2 regions of the Companilactobacillus metriopterae genome follow, and region 2 is predicted to be linked to the other one. Evidence: predicted binding sites of a transcription regulator. Region 2 holds the regulator's gene; the other holds the start of a gene.
What was found. Region 2 encodes LexA, which represses DNA repair genes until DNA is damaged. Its sites were predicted from a motif close to CNAACANNTGTTNG; they were not measured.

Region 1 (10,515 bases), 450 kb from region 2:
GGTGCCAAAGTGAGTTTATCTTTTCTACAAAGTTTGCATCTACCTAACTTTATTATTAATCAGATGTTTATTGACGGAGCATATCGTCAACCTACTTTTCTGTATGAATCTCTATGGAATTTAATAGGACTGATTATAATTCTTTCCATTAGGCACAGGAAAAACTTTTTGAAACGTGGAGAGGTTTTCTTATCATATCTAATCTGGTATCCAGTGGGCAGAATTTTTATAGAAGGAATGAGAACAGATAGTCTGTACATAATTCCCGGGTTGAGAATATCTCAATTATTATCGTTGGTATTCTTGATAGTAGCAGTAACATTATTTATTTATCGTAGAAAAAAATATGATGAACCATATTATGAGCAAATAAAATAGCATTTTATAATTAAAGTGCTATCATGTGGTAATGATTAAAGGAGGGTGTCAATAATGAAAAATTATGATGTTGTAGTTATTGGTGCAGGTCCTGGGGGACTAACTGCCGCACTTTATGCTTCACGTGCAAATCTTTCGGTAGCAATTTTAGATCGCGGGATTTACGGCGGTCAAATGAACAATACAGCAGAGATAGAGAATTATCCTGGTTTTGATTCTATTTTAGGACCAGACTTAAGTGAAAAGATGTATAATTCTTCAACTAGATTCGGAGCAACTTTTGAATATGGAACTGTTGAAAGTATTGAGGATAAAGGATCAAAGAAAATTATCCATACTGATGATGGGGACTATGAAACTAGTGTAGTAATTATCGCTACAGGATCACAATATAAAAAGATTGGTGTTCCTGGAGAAGAAGAGATGTCTGGACGAGGAGTATCTTACTGTGCTGTATGTGATGGTGCTTTCTTCAAAAATCAAGATGTAGCAGTAATTGGTGGGGGAGATTCAGCCGTTGAAGAGGGTGTTTACCTAACTCAATTAGCTAAATCAGTTACAATCATTCACCGTCGTGATCAATTACGTGCTCAAAAAATTCTTCAAGATCGTGCATTTAAAAATGACAAAATTAATTTTGTTTGGAATGCAGACGTCGAAGAAATCACTAGTGAAGATGGAAAAGTTAGTGGAGTTAAATACGTAGACAAAGAAACTGGCGATGAAAAAGTAGTTCCTGCAAGTGGTGCCTTTATTTATGTCGGTATCCAACCAATGACAGATCCATTCCAAGATTTAGGTATTTTGGATTCAGAAAACTGGATTGAAACAAATGATAAAATGGAAACTTCAGTTCCAGGAGTTTATGCTATTGGAGATGTTCGTAAAAAAGATTTACGACAAATTACAACAGCAGTTGGAGACGGTGGTATTGCCGGACAAGAAGCTTTCAATTACATTCAAACATTATCAGATGCTGATTTAGCAGATGTAAAATAAAAAGAGTAACTCATAAAAAGTTACTCTTTTTTTATTTATTTAAAATAGTTCTTGAATAACCTCGTAATTTAAATGATACTTACAAGTAGCGCTTTATTATTGGGAGGGAATTATGGTTGTTATTAATTACATAATGAGCTTGGGTGCCAATGTTATGATGCCCATTGTTTTCATTATTTTAGGACTTTGTTTAGGACTTGGAGTAGCGAAATCTATCAAATCTGGTATTATGGTCGGTGTTGGTTTTGTTGGTCTTACAATTGTTACAGAATTATTAGCTGAAAATCTTGGACCAGCAGTTAACAAAATGGTTCAGATATATGGATTGAACTTAAAGGTTTTGGATATTGGTTGGCCAGCAGCTGCTACAGTATCTTATGGTACAAAATTAGGAGCTATCGTCATTCCAGTAGGACTAGTTATTAATATGATCATGTTATTCACTAAAACTACAAATACAATGAACATCAATTTATGGAGTTACTGGCACTATGCTTTTGTTGGAACTCTTGTAACTATTGCTACAAATAGTTTTTGGTTAGGATTCTTTGCATTAGTTGTTACAATAGTATTTACATTAGTAGGATGTGATTTATCACAGAAAAAAATGGAAGAATTTTATGGTGAAGAATACAAGGGAGTGTCATTCCCTCAAGCATTTTCGGTCGGATTCATTCCATTTGCTATTGCTGTAAACTGGATTATTGAGCGTATTCCTGTAATCAATAAAATAGATATTGATGCAGAAAAAATGCAAAAGAGATACGGATTATTCGGAGATCCAGCATTTTTGGGTGTTATAATTGGTATTTTATTAGGATTAATTGCCCATTATACTGTTGCTAAGATGCTAACGCTTGGTATCACTATGGCAGCTGTTATGGTATTGATACCTAGAATTACTAAAGTATTCATGGAAGGATTGAACCCTACTTCACAGAGAGCTCAATACTTGCTTGTTAACAAATACAAAACAAACCGTGATATTAGTATAGGTATTACACCTTCAGTTATCATTGGTCATCCAGTTACATTGGCAGTAGGATTATTATTAGTTCCTATTACACTATTCTTGTCAGTTATCTTACCAGGGAACATGTTTTTACCACTTGCTTCATTGGCAGGTTTAATCTATGTATTTCCTTTGGTACTTCCTTATACAAAAGGAAATGCATTTAGAACTCTAATTACTGGTATAGTTGGTATCATGTGCAGTTTGTGGTTTGCTACTGCACTAGCACCTACATTTACAAAAGCAGTTCATACTGTTAGTCCCAAATTAATACCTCATGGTACTAATGGTGTAGCCTCGTTGGACTTCGCGGGAAGTTTGATTGCTTGGGTAACATATGAATTGTCTGTAAATGCTACTATCATCGGAGTTATTGTTTTAGGTATAGCTACATTGGCATTAATGCTTTACAATCGTAGAAAAATTGTTGCACAAAAATAAAGACTGGAGACAGTCTTTTTTTATTTATCTGAATAATATTTTTACATTTAAGAACAATTTAAGATTAATTTTCTATCATATAAAAAACGATTTTAAAAATGACAGATTGATTGATATAATCAAATGTAAGGACTTACATAACAGGAGGAACCAATATGTCTTGGCAAGATACAATGCAAACATGGATTAATTACGAAAATATGGATCCTGAATTAAAAAATCAATTATTAGATATGCAAAAAGATGAAGCAGTTGCCCAAGAAGCATTCTATGCACCTATGGAATTTGGTACAGCAGGTATGCGCGGACTTATTGGACCTGGAATAAACAGAATGAATATTTATACAGTCCGTCAAGCCACTGAAGGACTAGCATCATTTATGGATACTTTGGGAGATGATATCAAAAAAAGAGGTGTGGCAATCAGCTATGACTCTAGATACTATTCTCAAGTATTTGCTTATGAATCAGCAAGAGTTCTAGGACAACACAATATTAATTCTTTCGTTTTTGATAGTTTGCGTCCAACACCAGAATTATCATTTGCAGTAAGAAGACTAAATACTTATGCCGGAATTATGATTACAGCTAGTCATAATCCTAAACAATACAATGGATTTAAAATATACGGTCCAGATGGTGGACAAATGCCACCAGAAGAATCTGATAACATAACTAATTATGCTCGTGCAGCGAATGATTTATTTGCAATTAAGGTGAAGTCTATTTCACAATTGCGTGATGAAAACTTATTACAGATAATAGGTGAAGATGTTGACCAACTATATCTTAAAGAACTGAACAGTGTAATTGTAAATCATGATTTGATTGAAAAAGTAGCTGATAAAATTAAAGTGGTATACACTCCACTACATGGAACTGGTAAAATGATTGCTCCTCGAGTATTTGAAAATTTAGGATTTAAACAATTTTCTATGGTCGCAAAGCAGGCAATATTGGATCCAGAGTTTGCTACTACACCAGCACCTAATCCAGAATTTGCCCAAGCTTTTGATATGGCAATTGCTGAAGGTGAAAAAGTAGACGCTAATATTCTTATTGCCACAGATCCAGATGCTGATCGTTTAGGTGCTGCTGTTCGCCAACCTGATGGATCATATGCTTTAATGACAGGTAATCAAATTGCTGCAGTAATGCTTAACTACTTACTCCAAGCCAAGAAGGAGTTAGGTCAATTGCCAGCTAATGGGGCAGTGATAAAATCAATTGTCTCATCAGAATTAGCAGCAGCTGTTGCTAAGAGTTACGATATCGAAATTTTTGATGTACTTACTGGCTTCAAATATATTGCAGAAAAAATTGAAGATTTTGAAGAAACTAATAGTCATGAATTCCTATTTGGATTTGAGGAGAGTTATGGTTACTTAGTTAAACCGTTTGTCCGTGACAAAGATGCAATGCAAGCAACTATTTTATTAACAGAAGTAGCTGCATATTATGAATCAAAAGGCATGACAATTTATGATGCATTGCAAGAGTTGTATAACAAACTCGGCTTTTATCATGAAGAGACTATTTCCAAGACATTTGACGGTATATCTGGAAAAGATCGCATGCAAGAGATTATGAAGGAATTTCGTGAAGATGGTTTATCAGATATCAATGGTGTGAAAGTTACCAAAACAATTGATTATCTAGGAGAAACTGATCTTCCTAAAGCAGATGTGCTTAAATATATCTTGGAAGATGGTACATGGGTAGCTATAAGACCATCAGGTACAGAACCCAAGATGAAGTTTTATGTTGGAGTAACTGCTGATACTGAAGCAAAATCTGAGAATAAATTAAATGAGTATGTAAAAACAATTAAAAGTTGGGATTAAAAAGAGACCTTTAAAGGTCTCTTTTTTTAGGTTGCTAATAATGGCGAACATACGTTTGTTATGTTAAAATATTCAATAAATTATAATGGGTTACTATGTGCGATTAAATGGAGGTTAGATATATGCTTGAAAGAGATGATACTCACAAATTTGAACTAGTCTCTAAATATTCTCCTGCTGGCGATCAAGGTCAAGCAATTGAAAAACTTGAAAAAGAATTTAGAGCTGGCGATAAAGAGATGATTTTAGAGGGTGCTACAGGTACTGGTAAAACATTTACTATGGCAAATATTATCAAGGATTTAAACAAGCCGACTTTAATTATTTCTCATAATAAAACTTTGGCCGGACAATTGTATGGAGAATTCAAAGAATTTTTCCCTAACAATGCAGTTGAGTATTTTGTCAGTTACTACGATTACTACCAACCAGAAGCATATGTGCCTTCAAGTGATACCTACATCGAAAAAGATTCTAGTATCAATGATGAGATTGATAAGTTACGACATGCGGCAACAAGTGCGTTACTTGAGAGAAATGATGTAATTATTGTTGCATCTGTTTCTTGTATATTTGGATTGGGTGATCCTAGAGAATATGCTGCAAGTGTTATTTCTTTAAAAGTTGGTCAAGAAATTAGTCGAGATAAATTACTAGAAGAATTAGTAACTAATCAATTTGAAAGAAATGATATCGATTTTCAACGTGGAAGATTTAGAGTACGCGGTGATATTGTCGATATTTTCCCAGCTTCACGAGATGACAATGCATATCGTATTGAATTTTTTGGTGACGAAATTGATCGTATTGTTGAAATGAATGCATTGACTGGTGAAGTTGCAGGTACTTTAAATCGTGTAGAAATCTTCCCGGCAACTCACTTTATGATCAATGAAGAAGTTATGGAAGCCGCTCTTGAGAGAATTCAAAAAGAGATGGAAGAACAAGTAGCATTGTTTACCAAAGAAGGTAAACTTCTGGAAGCACAACGTCTAAAACAAAGAACAGAATACGATATTGAGATGATGCGCGAAATGGGTTATACATCTGGTATTGAAAATTACTCTAGACATATGGAAGGCAGAGCTGAAGGCGAACCACCATATACGTTGCTAGACTTTTTCCCAGATGATTTTAATATCATGATTGATGAGTCCCATGTTACTATGCCTCAAATTAGAGGGATGTATAATGGTGATCGTGCCAGAAAACAAATGCTTGTAGATTATGGATTTAGATTACCTAGTGCGTTGGATAATAGACCATTGACTCTTGATGAATTTGAAACACATGTTAACCAAATTATGTATGTTTCTGCCACTCCTGGGCCTTACGAAATGGAACGTACTGACAAAGTTGCTGAACAAATCATTCGTCCTACTGGACTATTAGATCCTGAGATTGAAGTTCGACCAATTATGGGACAAATTGATGATCTTGTCGGTGAAATCAATGAACGTGTTGAAAAAAATGAACGTGTATTTGTAACAACTTTAACCAAGAAAATGGCTGAAGATTTAACAGATTATTTCAAAGATTTAGGAATTAAAGTCAAATATTTACACAGTGATATCAAAACACTTGAGCGTACAGAAATAATTCGTGATCTCCGATTAGGCAAGTTTGATGTTTTGATTGGTATCAATCTACTTAGAGAAGGTATCGATGTGCCAGAAGTTTCCTTGATAGCTATTTTGGATGCTGACAAGGAAGGTTTCTTGCGATCAGAGAGATCACTTGTTCAAATCATTGGACGTGCTGCGCGTAATTCTTCTGGTAAAGTAATCATGTATGCGGATAGCGTTACAGACTCTATGCAAGGTGCTATTGATAAAACCATGGATAGAAGAGAAAGACAGATGGCCTTTAATAAAGAACATGGTGTTACACCTACAACTATTATTAAACCAATCCGTGATGCTATTACTGCAGTTCAAAAAGTTGATAATACTGCTTCAGAAAGTGAAAGTATTATTCAAGATGATGTTAGCTTTGCAGATATGACTAAGAAAGAAAAACAAGAATTACTTGTTAATTTGAATGAACAAATGGAGAATGCCGCCAAGAAATTAGATTTCGAAGCTGCTGCCAATTTGAGAGATACTATTTTAGAATTAAAGGCGGAAATTGATTAATTATGTTAAATGACAAAATAATTATTCATGGCGCTAGAGAACATAATTTGAAAGATATTGATGTTACTATTCCACGTAATGAATTTGTGGTTGTTACAGGATTATCTGGATCTGGAAAAAGTTCTTTGGCGTTTGATACATTGTATGCCGAAGGTCAAAGACGATACGTCGAAAGTCTTTCATCATACGCACGACAATTTTTAGGTCAAATGGATAAACCAGATGTAGATTCTATTGATGGGTTAAGTCCATCTATTTCAATTGATCAAAAAACTACCTCAAAAAATCCTCGTTCTACGGTAGGTACAGTTACTGAAATCAATGATTACTTAAGATTATTGTGGGCTAGAGCTGGTACACCTATTTGTCCAAATGATGGGACTGAAATAACTAGCCAATCTGCTCAACAAATGGTTGATGAAATTATGAATCTTGAAGAAAAAACTAAGATTCAAGTTCTATCTCCAGTTGTTAGGGGTAAAAAAGGTCAACATAAAAAGCAATTAGAACAAATCAAAAAACAAGGCTATGTTCGTATCAGAGTTGATGGAGAAACAATGGACGTCAATGATGAAATTGAGTTAGATAAGAATAAAAAACATGATATCGATGTTGTTGTTGACCGCATTGTTGTTAGTGATTCAGTTCGTTCTAGATTATTTGATTCAGTTGAAGCTGCTCTAAGATTGTCAGATGGCTACATGAATGTCGATGTTATTGGTTCAGAACCAATGATATTTTCAGAGAATAATTCTTGTCCAAAATGTGGATTCACAGTTGGAGAAGTAGAGCCTAGATTGTTCTCATTTAATGCTCCTTTTGGTGCTTGTGAGGGATGTGACGGTCTTGGCGTTAAGTTAGAAGTAGATATTGATCTAGTAATTCAAGATGATACTCTTACCCTAAATGACGGTGTTATAGTGCCTTGGAATCCTATCAGTTCACAATATTATCCAGAAATGTTGGCACAATTTTGTAAAGAATTCAAAATCGATATGGATAAACCTTTTAAAAAGTTATCTGAAAAAGAAAAGAACATGATACTTTACGGTGCAGGAGACAAAACTTTCCATTTCCACTACGAAAATGATTTTGGTGGTGTTAGAGATGTGGACGTACCATTTGAAGGTGTGATTACAAATATTGATCGTCGTTATCACGAAACAAATAGTGATTTCGTAAGAGAAACTATGCGTAAATACATGACAGAGTTAAAATGTCCTGTTTGTAAAGGTAAGAGACTAAACGAAAAAGCCCTTGCTGTTAAAATTGATGGAAAAGATATTGCTGAAGTTTCAAGTTTCTCTATCAAGGAAGATATGCCTTTCTTTGACAATCTAACTTTAGGTGAACAAAAAACTGTTATCGCAAAACCAATATTAAAAGAAGTTAGAGATCGTATTAGCTTCTTGATCAACGTTGGTTTAGATTATCTAACACTCTCTCGTTCAGCTGGAACACTATCTGGTGGAGAAGCTCAGCGTATTCGCTTGGCAACACAAATAGGTTCTAATTTGTCAGGAGTTATGTATATCTTAGATGAACCATCTATCGGACTTCATCAAAGAGATAATGATCGATTGATTACTTCATTGAAACAGATGCGTGATCTTGGCAATACTTTGATTGTTGTTGAACATGATGAAGATACTATGTTGGCATCAGATTACTTAATAGATGTCGGACCAGGTGCAGGATCACATGGTGGAGAAATTATGGCAGCAGGAACACCTGAAGAAGTGAAAAATAATCCTAATTCATTAACGGGTAAGTATTTATCAGGTGAAAAATTTGTCCCAGTTCCATTAAAACGTCGTAAGGGGAATGGAGACAAAATTCAAATTACTGGAGCTTCAGAAAATAATTTGAAGAATTTAAAAGTTAACTTCCCGTTAGGTAAATTTATTTCAGTCACTGGTGTTTCTGGTTCAGGTAAATCTACATTAGTTAACATGATTCTAAAAAGAGCCTTAGCTCAGAAAATGAATAATAACTCAGAAAAACCTGGAAAGTATAAGTCTATTAAGGGATATGAAGGACTCGAAAAACTGATAGCGATTGATCAAAGTCCTATTGGTAGAACTCCTAGAAGTAATCCTGCTACTTATACTGGAGTATTTGATGACGTACGTGATTTATTTGCACAAACAAATGAAGCCAAATTACGTGGTTATAAAAAAGGTCGCTTCTCATTTAACGTTAAGGGCGGTCGTTGTGAAAACTGTCGTGGTGATGGAATTATCAAAATTGAGATGAATTTCTTGCCAGATGTTTATGTTCCTTGTGAAGTTTGTCATGGTACTAGATATAATTCAGAAACTTTAGAAGTAACTTATAAGGATAAAAATATCTCTGAAATTTTAGATATGAAAGTTGAAGATGCTTTAGAGTTCTTCAATACTATTCCAAAGATTAAACGTAAACTACAAACAATTGTTGATGTTGGATTAGGATATGTTGCACTTGGACAATCAGCGACACAATTGTCTGGTGGAGAAGCTCAACGTATGAAATTAGCTTCTGAATTATACAAAAAATCTAGCGGAAAAAACTTCTATATCTTAGATGAACCAACAACAGGTTTACATACTGATGATATAAAGAGACTGTTAGAGGTACTTCAAAGATTAGTTGATGAAGGTAATACTGTCTTGGTTATTGAACATAATTTGGACGTTATAAAATCTTCTGATTGGTTAATTGATTTAGGACCAGAAGGAGGAGATGGTGGTGGAACAATCATTGCTACCGGAACACCGGAACAAGTAGTTAAAGTAGACGAAAGTTATACTGGTAAGTACCTTGCTCCAATTTTGAAGCGTGATATTGAAAGAACAAAAAAGAGTAAATAAAAATAACCTCATTTCATAATAGAAATGAGGTTATTTTTTCTAAAAGACACACCAGGGTTGCTGTGTTATAATTAACAAATAATGAGAGGTGCAAACATGTCAAGAGAACCAATGAAACTAGTAGTTGTAACGGGAATGAGTGGCGCTGGTAAATCAGTAGCCATGAAGGCATTTGAAGATATGGGATACTTTTGTATCGATAATATGCCTCCAAACTTACTACCAAAATTTTGGGAACTAGTTTATGAATCAGGTAATATCAATAAAGTCGCCCTTGTTGTAGATATTCGTTCTAGAGATTTTTATGATGAAATTTTTTCAATGATTTCTAAAGTAGAAGCTGATGAAATTGAATTAGGTGAAGAAGTAGAAATGAAAATTCTATTTCTAGATTCATCTAATCAAGTATTGGTTTCAAGATACAAAGAAACCAGACGTAGTCATCCGCTAGCAGGTGAAGGTCGACTACTTGATGGAATAAATATGGAAAGAAAACTTCTTTCTGAATTAAAACACCGTGCTAGTGTCAGAATTGATACGAGTGATTTGTCTCCTAGAGAATTGCGTGAACAAATTTTTGAAAATTTCCAAAATAGTAATACAAAACCCACTTTTCAAATTCAAACAATGTCATTTGGGTTTAAATATGGTTTACCAATAGACGCTGATATTGTGATGGATGTGAGATTTTTAAAAAATCCATTTTATATCGATGAATTAAAAGCCAAAACTGGTCAAGATAAAGAAGTTTATGATTATGTTATGAACGCTGATGGAACTGAGAATTTTTATACTAAATTCTTTGATTTACTAAAGGATATAGTTCCTGGTTACAAAGCAGAAGGTAAGAGTAA
Region 2 (10,515 bases):
TTCATTACTGATGAGACATTATCTGCTGAAACAGAAATTACCATACCAATTCCCATATTGAAGTCTCTGTACATTTCAAAATCATCAATATTCCCATAGTCTTTCAGTAACCGAAATACATTGGGTATTTGCCACGAATCTAAATTTATACGAGCGAAAAGATTATCATTAAACATTCTTGGAACATTTTCTAATAGACCCCCGTCAGTTATATGAGCAGCACCATTTATAATATTTTGTTCAATAAGTGGTTTCATTTCATTTGTATATATTTTTGTCGGTTCTATTAAAATCTGTCCTATTGTTTTATTACAATCATCCCAAAGTAACGAATTAATATTTAATTTGTAATCCTTAAAAAGAATTTTCCTTATTAAAGAAAAACCATTTGAATGTACACCACTTGATTTGATTCCGATTAAAACATCCCCTGATTTAACATTGTCTTTTTTAAATAGTTTTCTTTTTCCACAATTCCCATAGAAAAACCAGCAATATCAAATATATCTTCTGAATACACCCCAGGCATTTCAGCAGTTTCTCCTCCAATTAGTTTTATATCAGCTAATTGGCATCCTTTAATTATTCCTTTTAATAATTCATTAACTTTAGAATCAATTTTTGATACAGCAATATAATCCATAAATGAACTGGAAATTGCCCCCTGTGCTAGCAAGTATTTACGCACATTGCAACACAATCAATCCCAATAGTGTCCCATTTTTTTAATTCGTTAGTTAATAATAGTTTTGTTCCTACCCCGTCATTACTTGATACAACCACAGGATTATTTATGTTATTTGGTATATTGCAAATTGCCCCAAATGATCCTATATTTTCAGAATTATCTTTTATGAATTTTGAAATTTGATTTCCGTTATTTATATCAACACCAGATTCTTTATACAAGTCATTCAATATAATTACCTCGCTTTATTTTCTATATTCATAGTCGTAAAGATACTCTGGATAATCACCATTGAAATATGACATATCAAGACCATTATATTTTTCGGAAAATTTTGTGCCTATAGAATCAATTAGACCTTCCTCACTTAGAAATGCTAATGAATCTGAATTAAATAAATTATTCATTTCCTCAATTGATAATTTAGAAGCAATCAATTCGTCTTTATTTTGAATATCGATTCCAAAAAAAGAAGGATATTTAAACGGAGTGGAAGCAATTCGTAGATGGACTTCCTTGGCGCCAGCATCTCTCAACAACTTAACAATTCTTTTTGATGTTGTTCCTCTAACGATTGAATCATCTACTAAAACTACTTTTTTTCCTTTGACTACTCCCTTAATAGCAGATAACTTTTGACAGACACTTGCCTCTCGAAGTTCTTGATTGGGTTGAATAAACTCTCTTCCCACATATTGATTTTTTATCAATCCCATTTCGTAAGGCAGATTCAACTGCTCAGAGTATCCGCTTGCTGCTGACAGTGATGAATTGGGAATACCTATAACTATATCTGCATCTACAGGTGATTCCTTAGCCAAATTAATCCCCATTCTTTTCCTAGCTTTGTGAACATTTATTCCTAAAATATTAGAATCTGGTCTTGCAAAATATATATATTCCATTGAACAAATTGCTTGTTTAGTTTCGTCAGTCCAATGATCTATCTCTAATCCAGAATTAGATATTTTTATTAACTCCCCAGGAAGTACGTCTCTTAAAAACTCCCCACCGACCGCATCGATAGCACATGTTTCACTTGCTACTACATAACCACCATCATTTAAAGTACCTATTGATATTGGTCTGAAACCATGTCTATCAAGAGCTACGTACAATGCATCTTTTGTAAGAGTAAGATATGCAAATCCACCCTTCAAAAAATTAAGACCCTCTTTTAATTTTTCTTGAAATGTTGCCTTGTCAGACAGTCTGACTAAATGCATCAATAATTCAGAATCAGAGGTCGAATGAAATATATGACCACGCTTTTCAAGATCACTCTTCAAAGTTTTGGAATTTGTTAAATTTCCATTATGAGCTAAAGCAATTTGTTCATCAGTGAATTCAAATAATAATGGTTGTATATTTGAAATTTTATTATCACCTGATGTGGAATATCTAACATGACCTATTGCAGAACTTCCATTTAACTGATTCAACAATGACATATCTTGAAAAACTTGAGTTAATAATCCGATATTTTTTATGCAGTTAATTCTGCCATTATTTAAAGCAGCAATACCTGCGCCCTCTTGTCCACGATGTTGTAAACTGTTTAAACCAAGGTAAGATAAATTACTTGCTTGTTTGGAACTCCAGATCCCAAAAATTCCACATTCTTCGTTTAAGCTTCTTATTTCATTTGACAAGATATACCTTCTTTCCATGATCTGTAAGCAACATCTTTATTTAAATTCACACGTTCATCAGCAGTTTGAATTTTAAATTCTGAATCATCAGTAACTTTTCCAATAAGTTCATATGTTCCACTTATAAAACTTTCAACAATTAACTTGTCAGAAGGATTAACAGTTACTACAAATCGTGAAGATGTCTCTGAAAACAGTTGTTTACTATTTAATTTTGTTTTTATATCAATGTCAAAATTATTTTTAAATGAACATTCTGCTAGTGCAGTAAAAAGACCACCTTCTGAAATATCATGGCAACTAATAAGTAATTTTTCTTCTATAAGTTGCACTATTGAATTTTGATTTTCCTGAATCTTTGAAATATCTAAATTAGATAACTGACCAAATATTTTTCCGGTTTCTAATGTTTGAATTTCTGACCCATTGAAATCGTCTTTAGTTTCCCCAATTAAATAAATTAAATCTCCTGCATTTTTAAAATCTATTGTAGTTATATTTTCTGTATCATCTACCAAACCAACCATCCCAATCATGGGACTTGGATAGATAGCATCTTCCTCAAACTCATTAAATAAGGAAACATTTCCAGATACTACAGGCAGCTCATATGTTGTACAGATATCAGAAATACCATCAACACTCTTTGAAAAATCATAAAAAATTTCTGGATTTTCTGGATTTCCAAAGTTCAAGCAATCCGTCAATCCTACTGGCCTAGCACCTGTTGAAATAAGATTATTTACGGATTCTAATGTTAAAATTTGTCCACCAATAAATGGATCTAAATAAACAAACCTTGAATTACTGTCATTGGTTACGGCAATTGCCTTACTTGTTTCTTTAATTCTTACTACTCCGGCATCTCCTCCCGGAAGAACCACAGTATCTGATTTAACTTGAGAATCATAGGTTTTATAAAAAAAACTTTTATCAGAAATGTTAGGCTGTTTTAAGATATTTATTAATGTATTTTCTAAATTACTTATTTCAGGAACATACTGCGATGATGGCTGAGATGAAACTCTTTTTGATTCCACCACAGATCTAATGTATATAGGAGCTTTATCAACAATTCCACTGACAAGGCACATCTACAACTGTTTCTCCGTTGAATGTTGCTTTATAAGTATCATTGTCAGTAATTTCTCCGATGATTACAGCATCCAAACCTGATTTTTTAAAATGTTGAATGATTTTTGAACTGTTCTCTTTTTCAATACATAAAACCATTCTCTCTTGCGATTCTGAAAGTAACATCTCATATGCAGATATATCTGATTCTCTTTGTGGAATGTTATCAATATTTAAAGTAATTCCACATCCAGTTTTGGAAACCATCTCTGATGTCGAAGATATTAATCCAGCAGCGCCCATATCTTGCATCCCCTTAACCCAGTTAGGATGATTGATAACTAAATCTAAACAAGAATCCATAAACAACTTTTCCATAAATGGATTTCCTACTTGGACAGCAGATTTTTGAGTACTGTTGTTTTCGTCAAACTCATCTGATGCAAATGTTGCCCCGTGAATTCCATCTCTTCCTGTTTTTGATCCGACGTAGATTAGCAGATTCCCAGTTCCTTTTGCAGAACTTGTAGTTAGATTTGATTTTTTTATAAGTCCTATACACATCGCATTAACAAGTGGATTCTTTTTATAACAATTTTCAAAAGATATTTCTCCCGCTATATTTGGTATTCCAATACTATTCCCATACCATCCAATTCCGGAAACAACCTCACTTACTAAGTTTTTGGTCTCTTTATCCTCCAAAAGTCCAAACTTCAAACTATCGGTTAATGCTATTGGTTCTGCTCCCATGGAAAAAATATCCCTAATAATTCCACCGACTCCTGTTGCTGCTCCTTGAAAAGGTTCAACTGCTGAGGAATGATTATGGCCTTCTGCCTTAAAAACTACTGCCATACCGTCACCTATATCAATCGCACCAGCGTCTTCTCCTGCTCCTGTAATAACATTACTACCCGACGAAGGAAATTTTTTTAATACGTTTTTAGAGTTTTTATATGAACAATGCTCACTCCACATAACTGAAAAAATGCCTAACTCAGTATAGTTGGGTAATCTTTTTAATACGTCCTCACATAAATAATCGTATTCTTCAGTTGTTAGACCCCAATTTTTATACAATTTTGTTTCTTTTAATTCAATGGGTGTTGGCTCATTCATTGATTTACCTCACTACTTTTGAATATAGATTTAAATAATTTAATTCCATCCTTGGAACCAAGCATTTCTTCAATTGCTCTCTCCGGATGTGGCATTAATCCCATTACATTTCCTTTGATGTTTGTAATGCCTGCTATTTTATCGATACTGCCATTAACATCATCTGAATATTGAAGAATGATTTGATTGTTCTCTTTTAAATTTTTTAATGTACTTAAGTCACAGTAAAATTTACCCTCACCATGTGCTATTGGTAATCTAATCTCTTGATTTTCTTTATATTCATTACTAAACATCGTCTGATTATTTTTTACGATTAAAGTAGGTGTATCACAAATAAACTTTCCAGAATCATTTTTTATCAGTGACCCTGGTAATAGATTCATTTCAGTTAAAATTTGAAATCCATTACATATTCCTAGTACGGGTTTGCCTTGGACAGCAAGTTGTTTAATAGCCTTAGTAATTGGAGTTTTAGCTGCTAGAGCACCACTTCTTAAATAATCTCCATAAGAGAAGCCACCTGGAATAAAAACACCATCAAATCCTTCTAAACTGGACTCATCAGAATTAACAAACTCAATTTCATGGTTTGTAGTTATTTTTAGTGCATGATACAAATCTTTATCACAATTTGAACCTGGAAAGACAATAACTGCCAATTTCAATTATCTTTCCTCCAAAATAGTAAATTCTTCCAAATTAGGATTAATTAATAACTTCTCTGACAATTCTGAAATAATTTCTTCTTCATTATCTGTGTTATCTGAAATATCAATTTCAAAATACTTTCCAATTCTTATTGCTTCAATACTTTTAAATCCCATTCCATCAGCTATTTTTTCCACTTCCTGACCTTGGACATCAATAATAGATTTTTTAAAATTTACTAATACCTTCACAGTTGCCATAACTAATATTCCACCAATCTTTTTAAGACTTCTTTATATGAACCAATCAGACTACCAGTACTATTTCTAAATACATCCTTATCCAGAGAATCACCTGTACTCTTATCCCACAACCTACAATTATCTGGTGAAAATTCATCTACTAAAATAATTGAATTTTCAAATCTACCAAACTCCAATTTAAAATCGATTAAATCTAATTTTTTAGAATCAAAGTATGGTAGTAAAAGATCATTAATTTTTAGTGCTTCATTTTTCAAAAAAATCATTTCTTCTTTACTCATCAAATCAATCGCAAGAATCTGTGAATCATTAATAAATGGATCATCGAGTTCATCATTTTTATAGTAGAACTCGATAACTGGATATTTTAATTTCAAACCTCTCTGCAAATTAAATTTTTTAGCAAAACTACCTGCTATCTTGTTTCTAACAACTAATTCCAGAGGAATGACTTCTGTCTTATGAACAATTTGAGATTTGTCATCTAAATTAGAAATAAAATGTGTTTTTATTCCATTTGTTTGAAGATAGTCAAAAATTATATTTGTTATTTGAAAGTTAAGTAAACCTTTGCCTTCTATATTTTTTTATTTTTACCATTCAACGAGGTTGCTTGATCCTTATAAACCATTAAAAGTTCATCATCATTATCGGTACTATAAAGATTCTTGGCTTTTCCCGAATATACTAATTTATCCTTCATTTTTACTATCATCCCATATCTTATTTTTCTTAAATTCTTGTTTTAAAATTACCGGATTTTCATTTGTTAATACCGTTATGTGAGCCATTTTTCTATTCTTTTTAGGTAATTCTTTGCAGTAATCATGAAAATGCCACATATGTTTTTCAAATACAGCTTCTTTCACTGCATCATAATGTTGACCTAAGACGTTAATCATCACCGCGTTGCTCTTTAAAGAAATGTTAGGCATTGGTAAATTACAAATTCCTCGTATATGAGTATTAAATTGAGAAAAATTACATGCCTCAATTGTTAAATGACCAGAATTATGTGGACGTGGGGCAATTTCATTTATATAGACTTGATTATTTTTAGAGATGAAAAATTCAACACACATTGTTCCAACTAGACAAAGTTCTGAAGCAAGCTTTTTTGCAATGGATGTGAGCTCTTCTGCTATTTCTTTTGAAATATCTTGATAAAAGTAACTAATATTTAAAATGTTATTTTTGTGTTCATTATTTATTATCGGAAAAATTGAAATATCTCCATTAATATTTCGAGATATTATTACTGAGACTTCCTCTTTAAGATCGACCATTTTTTCTAAAATGCATTCGCCATTTTCTAATAATTCCAAAATTTTATTTTCAGAAAAATCCAGGGTATCAATATTGATCTGTCCTTTTCCGTCATAACCACCGTTTGTAGTTTTTAAAATAGCAGGTATGCCTATTTCAGATAAACTTTTAGAAAATTCTTCAATATTGGAAACAATTTGAAAATTTGTCACCGGTAAATTTAATGATTTAATTTTATTTTTTTCTAATTTTCTATTTTGAGTAATAGATAGTGCAGTTATTCCTTGACGTACTTCAGTATACTTTTGAATTTCACTTATTGTCTCAGCACTGACATTTTCAAATTCATAAGTTAAAACATCTACTACCTTAGATAACTCAATTAAGCTTTCTAAGTCGTCATATTCAGCAACAATCTGTTGATCAGAAACCTGAGCTGCAGAACAATTTTTTTGAGGATCTAAAATGACAACATAATATCCCATTTGCTTAGCAGACTGTGCCATCATTTTTCCTAATTGACCACCACCAACTATTCCTATCGTTGAGCCAGATTTAATATTCAATGTTCTTTCCACTTTCGATTGATTTGTCATGTAATTCATTCATATAATTCAGAATATTTGACTTGTATTGTTTATTTGATAATGCACAAATTTTTGTAGCTAATATTGCAGCATTTTTCGCACCTGATTCTCCTATTGCAACTGTTGCAACTGGAATTCCGGAAGGCATTTGTACAATTGATAGAAGCGAATCTATTCCATTAAGATCATTACTCTTTATAGGTACTCCTATAACAGGAATTTCAGTTAAAGACGCCAGCATTCCTGGCAGATGAGCTGCGCCACCCGCAGCGGCGATTATTACTTTAGTACCTCTGTCTGCAGCTCTTTCAGCAAAATTCATCATTTCTTTTGGTGTACGATGTGCAGAAATAATTTGCATATCATAGTTAACTTCGAGTTTTTCTAGCAAATCTGAAGTTAATTGCATAGTTTTTAAATCTGATACAGATCCCATTACTACTGAAACATCCATATTATTCGACCTTTCTCACTTTTTAATAGATAAATAAGAAATAAAAATTGATACTATAAATAGAATACGTACATTATTTGAAAATAATTTTAGATAGTATGTTTTTTTGCACAAAAAAAAACCTCGAACGTAAATTACGCTCGAAGTTCTAAAAAGTAATTATTTTTTTTGTGATTGTCTCATTGAATTCATAACTTGATTCAATTTCTTTTGTGAAGGCTTTTGTCCCATTTGAGCCATCATTTGTCTTACCATATCTTCACTAATTGGAGGATTTTGTTGGAAATATCTTTGCATGTACCATCTGGCACCAAAAAATCCAAGTAGTGCTCCTGCAAGAAGTGCAATTATTACTGCAATAATTATTGTAATCATTATACAAACACCTTTCTAAATAACTATCTTATATATTACAAAAAAAACAACTTAATTAAAAGACTAATCGTCACGAAGTCCTTTTTCTCTTTGAATTTTCTTAACTTTTTCTGGAGTAACTTCAGCACCTTTTTTGTCGAAGACTTGCATCATCTCAATTTGAGATTTAAATCCTTCTCTGAAATTAGCAAGATATTGTTTTCTAAGCTTTTCTTGCTGAATTTTTTCTTCAGCAGTTAATTTCCCTTCTTTTGCCTTTTTAGCCAACATATTTATTTCGTTTACTAATTTTTCTTGTTCTTCCATAATTATCTCCTTTATATACGAACACTTGTTTGATATAACTTGTTGTTTCTGTTACAATTCATATAAATGATACTATCAATGAGGTGCAGTAATGTCAAAATTAGAAGGATCAAAACAGTTACAAATCCTTTCTTATATACATGAACATTTATCAGAAAAGGGATATCCACCTACTGTCAGAGAGATTTGTGATGAGGTTAATTTATCATCTACGTCTACAGTCCATGGCCACCTTTCAAGACTAGAGAAAAAAGGATATATTCAACGTGATCCTTCTAAGCCTAGAACCATCGAAGTAACTGAGCTTGGACTTGACGCTATTGGAGTAAAATCTACTGATATTCCTATCCTTGGACAAGTTGCCGCAGGAGTTCCAATAACAGCTGAGAGAAATCCAGAGGGATTCTTCCCTATTCCACCCGACTTGAATAGAGACTCTGGTGAATTATATATGCTAGAGATTAACGGTGAGAGTATGATTAATGCAGGTATTCTTGATGGAGATTATGTCATTGTTCATGAGCAAAACACTGCTAAGAATGGTGAAATAGTTATTGCTTTGACAGATGAAATTGAAACTACATGTAAAAGATTCTATAAAGAATCAGATCACATACGTCTTCAACCTGAAAATGATGAAATGGATCCAATTATTCTAGATGATTGTCAGATTATTGGCAAGGTAGTCGGTTTATATAGATCACAAATATTTTAAATAAAAAAGCTATACATCTAAGATGTATAGCTTTTTTATTTATATCTTTTTTTAGTCAATACGGCGTTCTTTGATACGAGCAGCTTTACCTGTACGATCACGTAGGTAGTAAAGTTTACTACGACGTACACTACCGCGTCTGATAACTTCAATCTTGTCAACACGAGGTGTGTTTAGTGGGAATGTTCTTTCAACACCTACACCACTACTGATCTTACGAACAGTATATGTAGCACTAACACCTGTACCACGTCTCTTAAGAACAACACCTTCAAAAATTTGAATACGTTCACGAGAACCTTCAACAACCTTAGCATGAACTCGTACAGAGTCACCAGGGCGGAAATCAGGTACGTCAGAACGCAATTGTTCTTTTGTAATATCTTGAATTAATTGATTCATTTGAAAATCTCCCTATTCGACACTCTTATATATTCTACTATATACAGCGGAACATCGTTAATTATGTGTGTAAACACCTTATACATATTACATTATGAATAGTAATATGTAAACTACATTTCACGTTTTAACTTATCTAAATATTTACTTTCTTCATCGGTTAAATAAGTTTTTTCGAGTAAATCAGGTCGTCGTTCTAATGTTTTCTGTATGGATTTTTCCATTCTCCAGCGACGAATATTTTCATGATTGCCACTTCTAAGAACTTCTGGTACTTCCATTCCTCTGAAATCTGCCGGTCTAGTATATTGAGGATATTCCAATAAACCATTAAACGATTCATCTTCTGCTGAAAGTGCATTACCCAGAACACCTGGAACAAATCTCAATGTAGCATCAATCATACTCATAGTTGGTAACTCTCCACCAGTAAGAATGTAATCTCCTATTGATACTTCGTCTGTTACTAATTCTTTGATTCGCTCATCAAATCCTTCATAATGTCCACAAATAAAGACAAGGTGATCTTCTCTAGCAAAATCCCTTGCCATATGAGAATCAAACGTTTTTCCAGCAGGATCCAATAAAACAACTCTCTTTTTTCCTGGTTTCTTTTTATCTACATAATCCATAGCATCAAATATAGGTTGTGGCATTAAGAGCATACCAGCACCACCACCATATATAGTATCATCAACATGTTTTTGTTTTTGTGTAGTAAATTCTCTAAAGTCGACTACATCCAAATCAACAAGATTTTTTTCTTGTGCTTTACCTATAAGTGATTCATTCAAAGAATCAAACATTTTTGGGAAAATACTTAATACAGTTATATCCATTATTCTATCAATCCATCTGGTATTTCTACGTTAACAATACCTTTTTCTAAATCTACATTTTTTACTACACTTTTTATATATGGTATTAAAACTTCATCATATTTGGGACTTTTTACTACCC

Region 1: a site for LexA is predicted at 4,719-4,732, ahead of uvrB (excinuclease ABC subunit UvrB). Genes of this name have one in related genera too.

Annotation. Positions count from the first base shown of each region.
Region 1 is NZ_CP024610.1:677,835-688,349, forward strand. Features, by position in the region: gene lgt (prolipoprotein diacylglyceryl transferase) at 1-378, shown strand, start outside; gene trxB (thioredoxin-disulfide reductase) at 430-1,377, shown strand; gene CS873_RS03305 (PTS galactitol transporter subunit IIC) at 1,490-2,830, shown strand; gene CS873_RS03310 (phospho-sugar mutase) at 2,986-4,674, shown strand; gene uvrB (excinuclease ABC subunit UvrB) at 4,797-6,809, shown strand; gene uvrA (excinuclease ABC subunit UvrA) at 6,812-9,661, shown strand; gene rapZ (RNase adapter RapZ) at 9,758-10,515, shown strand, end outside.
Region 2 is NZ_CP024610.1:1,126,978-1,137,492, forward strand. Features, by position in the region: gene CS873_RS05525 (AIR synthase-related protein) at 1-419, opposite strand, end outside; gene CS873_RS05530 (AIR synthase related protein) at 419-688, opposite strand; gene CS873_RS05535 (phosphoribosylformylglycinamidine cyclo-ligase) at 670-918, opposite strand; gene purF (amidophosphoribosyltransferase) at 934-2,340, opposite strand; partial or broken gene purL (phosphoribosylformylglycinamidine synthase subunit PurL) at 2,325-4,536, opposite strand; gene purQ (phosphoribosylformylglycinamidine synthase subunit PurQ) at 4,533-5,204, opposite strand; gene purS (phosphoribosylformylglycinamidine synthase subunit PurS) at 5,205-5,447, opposite strand; partial or broken gene purC (phosphoribosylaminoimidazolesuccinocarboxamide synthase) at 5,450-6,153, opposite strand; gene purK (5-(carboxyamino)imidazole ribonucleotide synthase) at 6,143-7,312, opposite strand; gene purE (5-(carboxyamino)imidazole ribonucleotide mutase) at 7,272-7,757, opposite strand; gene CS873_RS05575 (YneF family protein) at 7,917-8,132, opposite strand; gene CS873_RS05580 (DUF896 domain-containing protein) at 8,196-8,444, opposite strand; gene lexA (transcriptional repressor LexA) at 8,530-9,153, shown strand; gene rplS (50S ribosomal protein L19) at 9,205-9,555, opposite strand; gene trmD (tRNA (guanosine(37)-N1)-methyltransferase TrmD) at 9,669-10,394, opposite strand; gene rimM (ribosome maturation factor RimM) at 10,394-10,515, opposite strand, start outside.